DNA from 2 places in the Streptomyces glaucus genome. Region 1 is predicted to be linked to the other one. Evidence: riboswitches for the same ligand, from Rfam matches in the RefSeq annotation. Region 1 holds a riboswitch; the other holds the start of a gene.

Region 1 (3,581 bases):
GCTCGACCGGGTCCCGTCCGTCCCGTGGTCCCGCCGTCTCCAGGATCTGCCCGGTCACCAGGCGCTCGAACGCCTCCGCCTGCACCCGCACCGCCTCCGGGCCGAGGTCGGCCAGGATGTGCGAGGCCCGGGCGAAGAGGAAGTCGCCGGTGAGGACCGCCACCGAGTTGCCCCAGCGGGTGTTCGCGCTGGGCACCCCGCGCCGCACCGCGGCCTCGTCCATCACGTCGTCGTGGTACAGCGTGGCGAGGTGGGTCAGCTCCACGACCACGGCCGACGGCACGACGCCGGGCGCGTACGGGTCCCCGAACTGCGCCGCGAGCATCACCAGCAGCGGCCGGAACCGCTTCCCGCCCGCCCGCACCAGATGCTGGGCGGCCTCGGTGATGAAGGGCACCGCGCTCTTGGTTGCCTCGAGCAACCCTTCCTCGACAGCCGCCAATCCGGCCTGGACATCGGCTTCCAGAGCCTGGTCCCGCACGCTCAGCCCGAACGGCCCGACGACGGTCACGAGGGGTCTCCTGTCTGCTGGTGTCTGCTGGCGATTACACGGTTTGTCGATAGGTCGCTGCCCTCACTCAAGTCAGCGTATCCGGTCACGTTTCGATCACCGATAGGGCCCACGGTTACAGCCCGGGCGATACGGGACCAGGACCGTCATGTTTTTGATCGGTTCATATGAGCGGACATGGAACGACATGGCGTGACCATCCTCACTCCGCGCGCGGCGAACGCGCCCGCCGCCGCCGGCGGCGCACCCGGTCCCCTCCCCGCGTCTCCGCGCCCGGCCCCACGACCGGCCCCTTACGGGCGAGTTGGCCATATTGCCCGTTTTGCCGGTCTTTTCGGTCTCCGTGAGTTGGCTCACGCCCCGGCGCGCCGCGCCGCCCGCCCCGCCTCCTCCCCACCTCCCCGGCCCCGCAAGCGAGTTGCCCCTCGGCGCCCGCGAAGGATCAAGCACCCAAAACACCCCAGAACAAGGTCAACAGGAGCGTTCCGCGAATCCCGCACTTGTTCCGGACATGTGCTCTCGCATACGTTCCCGGCCTGTCGGGCGGACGCCGAATCCTGCCGCCGTCCGCGCCACCCACGACGAACTCACTCGCACGGCAGGAGCGGGGGACCCAGGTAAGCCGCCGTACCGGACGCACCGGTGCGGCTCGGGGTGAAGCCGTGCCCACGGGGCACGACCGGGCACCTCCCGCCCGAACCCGACAGCTCACCTCGCAGGCGTAGGAGAGGAACCGACCATGCCTGCACGCGGCCACCGCCGTACCGCCCGCCTCGCCCGCACGCTCGCCCTCGCCGGCACGGGCGCCGCCGTACTCGCCCTTCCGCTCGTCGGCGCGGCCAGCGCGTCCGCGGCCACCACGGCCGCCACGACGACCGCCGCCACCACCACGGCCACGGCCTACCCGGACAACCTCGACGGCTGGATCCGGGAGGCGCTCGACATCATGGCGCAGAACGGGATCCCCGGCACGTACGACGGCATCCACCGCAACATCATGCGCGAGTCGTCCGGCAACCCGAACGCCGTCAACCTGTGGGACTCCAACGCCGCCGCGGGCACCCCGTCCAAGGGCCTGCTCCAGGTCATCGACCCGACCTTCCAGGCGTACCACGTGGCCGGCACGTCGTGGGACCCGTACGACCCGGTCGCGAACATCACCGCCGCCTGCAACTACGCGGCCCAGCGCTACGGCTCGATCGACAACGTCGCCGGGGCCTACTAGGCCCGCCGAGCCCTCCCTCTAGGCCGCGCCGAACAGCCGCTCGAGGACGACGGCGACGCCGTCGTCCTCGTTCGACCGTGTGATCTCGTCGGCCACCGCCTTGAGGGCGGGATGGGCGTTGGCCATCGCGACGCCGTGGGCCGCCCAGCCGAACATGGGGATGTCGTTGGGCATGTCCCCGAAGGCGATCGTCCGCCGCGGGCCGAGCCCCAGGTGCTCGGCGGCCAGCGCCAGGCCGGTCGCCTTGGTGACGCCGAGCGGCTGCAGCTCGACGGTCCCGGGCCCCGACATGGTGACCGTGGCGAGGGAGCCGACCACCGCGCGGGCCGTCGCCGCCAGTTCGTCGTCGGACAGCTCGGCATGGCGCAGCAGCACCTTGCTGATGGGCGCGCACCACAGGTCGTCGCGCCGTTCGACCCGCACCGCGGGCAGGGTCGGGTGCGGCATCCGGTAGCCGGGCTCGATCAGCGTGAGCCCGTCGACACCGTCCTGGTCGACCGCGGCGTACACCTGCCCCACCTCGGCCTCGATCTTGCCGAGCGCGGTCTCGGCCAGCTCCCGGTCCAGGGTGACCGACCACAGCAGACGGTGCGCGCCGGCGTCGTACACCTGCGCGCCCTGCCCGCACACCGCGAGCCCCCCGCAGCCGAGGTCGTCCAGGAGCGGCCGCACCCTCGGCGCCGGGCGTCCCGTCACCACGAGGTGCTGCGCACCGGCCCGCGCCACCCGCGCGAGCGCGGCGCGCGACCGGTCGGAGAACGTGTCGTCGGCGCGCAGCAGCGTTCCGTCCAGGTCGGTGGCGACGAGTGAGAATGCGGTGAAGGGGGCCATGATCAGAGAATACGGACCGGGCGCCCCGCCGACGCGTCCGGAGCCGGACCGCCCCACGGACCCCGGCGCCCGCGGGGCGTCGGAGACCGCCGGGGAACACGGCGCACACGTGTCCGGAAGTCACCGCCTTCATCCCCCTTCACCGCCTACAGGTGGTTGTGGGCCTCTGCACCGGTTGGCAGCAGCATGGCCCGGTACCTACCGCCGGGGCGGCCCCGGGGGTACCTTCCTTGTGTCCGGGGGGACTTGATCGGGGGGTCAGGTTGAGCAGTGGACGCATTCGCGTGCTGGGGCCGGAGGAGCTCGGCGAGGGGGAGAAGGAGCGCTGGCGGGAGCTGCGCGCCGCGTCGGGCGCGCCGCGCAACCCGTTCATGGAACCGGAGTTCACCGAGGCCGTGAGCCGGGTCCGCCCGCACGCGCGCGTGGCGGTGGTCTACGAGGGCGGCGAGGCGGCCGGTTTCCTGCCCCACGAGCGCGGGCCGCTGGGCCAGGGGCGGGCCGTCGGACTCGGGGTGTCGGACTGTCAGGGCGCGGTGCTGCGCCCGGGCCTCGGCCTGGACGGCCGCGCCCTGCTGCGGGCCTGCGGACTGTCCAGCTACGCCTTCGACAACCTGGAGGCGGAGCAGCGGCTGTTCGTGCCGTACGCCGCCGAGGAGTTCACCACCTACGTCATCGACGTGGGGAAGGGGTACGAGACCTACGAGAACGCCCTGCGCACCCGGTCGCCGAAGTTCCTGAAGACCACGCTCGCCAAGGAACGCCGGCTCGGCCGCCAGGTCGGCGACGTGCGGTTCGTGTTCGACGAGCGGGACCCGGCCGCGCTGCGGGCGCTCGTCGAGTGGAAGTCCGCGCAGTACCGCAGGACCGGGCGCCGGGACCGGTTCGCGCGGGAGTGGATCACCCGGCTCGTGGGGCGGCTCGCCGAGACGCGGACCCCGCAGTGCACGGGCACGCTGTCGGTGCTGTACGCCGCCGGACAACCGGTCGCCGCGCACTTCGGGCTGCGCTCGGCGA
Region 2 (3,581 bases), on a different contig from region 1:
GACGGCGCGGCCTGGGACCGGGTCGCCGAGTGCGAGACCGGCGGCGCCTGGAGCGAGAACTCCGGCAACGGCTACTACGGCGGCCTGCAGTTGTCCCAGGAGGACTGGGAGAAGTACGGCGGTCTGGCGTACGCGGCCAGCGCCGACCAGGCCAGCCGGTCCCAGCAGATATCCGTCGCCGAGAAGATGCTCGCCGACCAGGGCATCGCCGCGTGGCCGACGTGCGGCCTGCTCGCCGGGCTCGTGGACGACCCGGCGTCCACCGGCGCCGGCGCGTCGGAGGGGAAGCCGGCCGGCGAGGACACCGGCGGTTCCGCGGACTCCCGGAACACGGCAGAGCCGACGAGCCCGGCGGAATCGGGAAGTCCGGCCGGTTCGGGGGGATCGGCCGGCTCGGAAGACGCCGAAGGGGCGAAGGACTCCTCGGAGCGGCCCGGTTCGGGTGACTCGTCCGACTCGCCCGAAACATCCCATGAGGCGTCTCCCGAAACGTCTCCCGGTCCTTCCTCTCCCTCCTCGCCTTCGGCCCCGGCGTCCCCGTCCACCGCGCCCGACGATGCGTCAAACGCGAAGGACGAATCCGCCGAGTCCGACACGTCCGCCGATGTCCGGGAAAGTGGCGGTTCGCCCAGCGTCGCCCCCAGGAGTGACGAAGCGGACAACTCTGGACAGAGCGTGGGGACTTCCTATCTGGTCGACACCGGATCCGCCGGCATCGGCCGCCACCGCGGCCCCAGCGCCGACGAAGAGGCGGTCGAGGACCGCAGGAGCGCCTCCTCCGGCCGGCACGCCTCCCGCGGCGACGACGCCACGCGCGAGGACGTCGACGGCTCGTACACCGTCCGTTCCGGCGACACTCTCTGGACCATCGCCGACTCCCTTGACCTCCAAGGCGGATGGCGCACCCTGTACGACGGCAACAGGGACGTCGTCGGCGCCGACCCGAACACCATCGTCCCCGGTCAGACGCTCGAGGTCGGGGCCGAACCGAGCGGAGAACGACGGTAGTTGGCGTCGGGTTTCCCGCTGAATGTCGCATATAAGCGCAGTGAGAGATAGATCTCAGAAGCCCTGATCGTCTTTGAAATTCCGCGGCGTGCCTGCCTACGGTCGTGACCGCTCGCCACCGCGGGCCCCGGCTGCCGCAACGCCGAATCCTGCCAGCGGCCGCCCGGGAACAGTCGTCGCGTCAAGCGCCGTGGGCAGGAGCGGGGGAACCAAGGTAGGCGCCGGAACCGGCAGTTGAGGCCGGAACCGGCTAGGGGTGAAGCCGTGTCCCGCGAGGGACGCGGCCGGGCAACTCGACCGGCCCGAACCCGACAGCTCACCTCGCAGGCGTCGGTGAGGGGATCCAACCATGCTGTTTTCCGGCAAGGGCAAGCACCGTCGTCCGAACAAGGCCACCCGTGCCATCGCCATCGCCGGTGTGACCGGCGCCGCCGTCGCCGCCCCGCTGATGGCGTCCGGCACGGCCTCCGCGGCCACCGCCTCCGAGTGGGACGCCGTCGCCCAGTGCGAGTCCGGCGGCAACTGGTCCATCAACACCGGCAACGGCTACTACGGCGGTCTGCAGTTCTCCGCCTCCACCTGGGCCGCGTACGGCGGCACGGCGTACGCCGCCACCGCCGACCAGGCCACCAAGGCGCAGCAGATCGAGATCGCCGAGAAGGTCCTCGCGGGCCAGGGCAAGGGCGCCTGGCCGGTCTGCGGCAAGAACCTGTCGGGCGCCGCGTACAGCGGCGGTTCCGCGTCGAGCGGTTCGTCGAACGGCTCCTCCTCGAACGGCTCGTCCGGCGGGGCCTCCAACGGCTCGTCCGGCGGGGCCTCGAACGACTGGTCCGGCGGGGCCTCGGGCGGCTCCTCGCAGAACACCGGGACCACCACCCGCTCCACCGAGCAGCCGGCCTCCCGCTCCGCCGAGCGTCCGGCCGCCCAGAAGACCGTCACCACCCCGACCGGCGAGAAGGTCAAGAAGGGCGACGGCGAGTACAAGGTCGTCGAGGGCGACACCCTCAGCTCGATCGCCGCGGAGCACGACGTCCGGGGCGGCTGGGCGAAGCTGTTCGAGCTGAACAAGGACATCGTCGAGGACGCCGACCTCATCTACCCGGGCCAGCAGCTGCACCTGAAGTAAGAGGCGGCTCCCGGGCCGGCCACAGCGCCCTCACATCCGGGTCCTCCGTCATGGAAGCCCCGTGAGGGCCGTCCCCCCGTCCCCACGGGCTCCCCGCCCCGGTGCGTGTTCCCCCGTACGCACCGGGGCGGGGCTTTTGCGTGGCTGGGGGCGTACGGGCGCGGGAGGGGGCGCGGCCGCCCGTTGACCTCTTTGTTCCGCCGGGAAACAATTTACTCCCGGTTCCCCCGTGCAAGGGGTGACCGGCTGGCCGATCGCCCCGAGCCGGTTAGGCTCGTCTCGCAGAGCCACCACGGTTCACTCGCGGAGCCGTCACGGTCCTGCCAACCCGCGTCACATTCAAGAAGGAGATGCTCGTGCCGTCCATCGACGTCGTCGTAGCCCGGGAAATCCTGGACTCCCGAGGCAACCCCACGGTCGAGGTCGAGGTCGGCCTCGACGACGGCAGCACGGGCCGTGCCGCCGTCCCGTCCGGCGCCTCCACGGGCGCCTTCGAGGCCATCGAGCTCCGCGACGGCGACTCGAGCCGCTACCAGGGCAAGGGCGTCGAGAAGGCCGTCCTGGCCGTCATCGAGCAGATCGGCCCGGAGCTGGTCGGCTACGACGCCACCGAGCAGCGCCTGATCGACCAGGCCATGTTCGACCTGGACGCCACCGACAACAAGGGCTCCCTCGGCGCCAACGCCATCCTCGGCGTCTCCCTGGCCGTCGCCCACGCCGCCTCCGAGGCCAGCGACCTGCCGCTGTTCCGCTACCTGGGCGGCCCGAACGCGCACCTGCTGCCGGTGCCGATGATGAACATCCTGAACGGCGGCGCGCACGCCGACTCCAACGTGGACATCCAGGAGTTCATGATCGCCCCGATCGGCGCGGAGTCCTTCTCCGAGGCCCTGCGCTGGGGCGCCGAGGTCTACCACACCCTGAAGAAGGTCCTGAAGTCCAAGGGCCTGTCCACCGGCCTCGGCGACGAGGGCGGCTTCGCCCCGAACCTCGGCTCCAACCGCGAGGCCCTCGACCTCATCCTGGAGGCCATCAGGGAGGCCGGCTACCAGCCCGGCGAGCAGATCGCCCTGGCCCTGGACGTCGCCGCCACCGAGTTCCACAAGGACGGCCGCTACGTCTTCGAGGGCAAGGAGCGCACCGCCGAGGAGATGACCGCGTACTACGCGGAGCTGGTCGACGCCTACCCGCTGGTCTCCATCGAGGACCCGCTGAGCGAGGAGGACTGGGACGGCTGGAAGGACATCACCGCCAAGCTCGGTGACAAGGTCCAGCTCGTCGGCGACGACCTGTTCGTCACCAACCCCGAGCGCCTCCAGCGCGGCATCGACGAGGGCATCGGCAACGCCCTGCTGGTCAAGGTCAACCAGATCGGCTCGCTGACCGAGACCCTGGACGCCGTCGAGCTGGCCCAGCGCAACGGCTACAAGTGCATGATGTCCCACCG

The links. A riboswitch is a leader RNA that binds a small molecule or an ion and turns the genes downstream of it on or off. The one in region 1 is predicted to bind cyclic di-AMP.
Region 2: it holds a riboswitch for cyclic di-AMP, as region 1 does, so the genes downstream of both, ABD363_RS19795 (transglycosylase family protein) here and ABD363_RS02175 (transglycosylase SLT domain-containing protein) in region 1, are expected to answer to the same signal.

Annotation. Positions count from the first base shown of each region.
Region 1 is NZ_BAAATK010000002.1:145,337-148,917, forward strand. Features, by position in the region: gene ABD363_RS02170 (polyprenyl synthetase family protein) at 1-511, opposite strand, end outside; cyclic di-AMP (ydaO/yuaA leader) riboswitch at 1,086-1,248, shown strand; gene ABD363_RS02175 (transglycosylase SLT domain-containing protein) at 1,251-1,736, shown strand; gene ABD363_RS02180 (HAD family hydrolase) at 1,755-2,567, opposite strand; gene ABD363_RS02185 (GNAT family N-acetyltransferase) at 2,852-3,581, shown strand, end outside.
Region 2 is NZ_BAAATK010000026.1:29,228-32,808, reverse strand. Features, by position in the region: gene ABD363_RS19800 (transglycosylase family protein) at 1-1,008, shown strand, start outside; cyclic di-AMP (ydaO/yuaA leader) riboswitch at 1,185-1,353, shown strand; gene ABD363_RS19795 (transglycosylase family protein) at 1,358-2,134, shown strand; gene eno (phosphopyruvate hydratase) at 2,491-3,581, shown strand, end outside.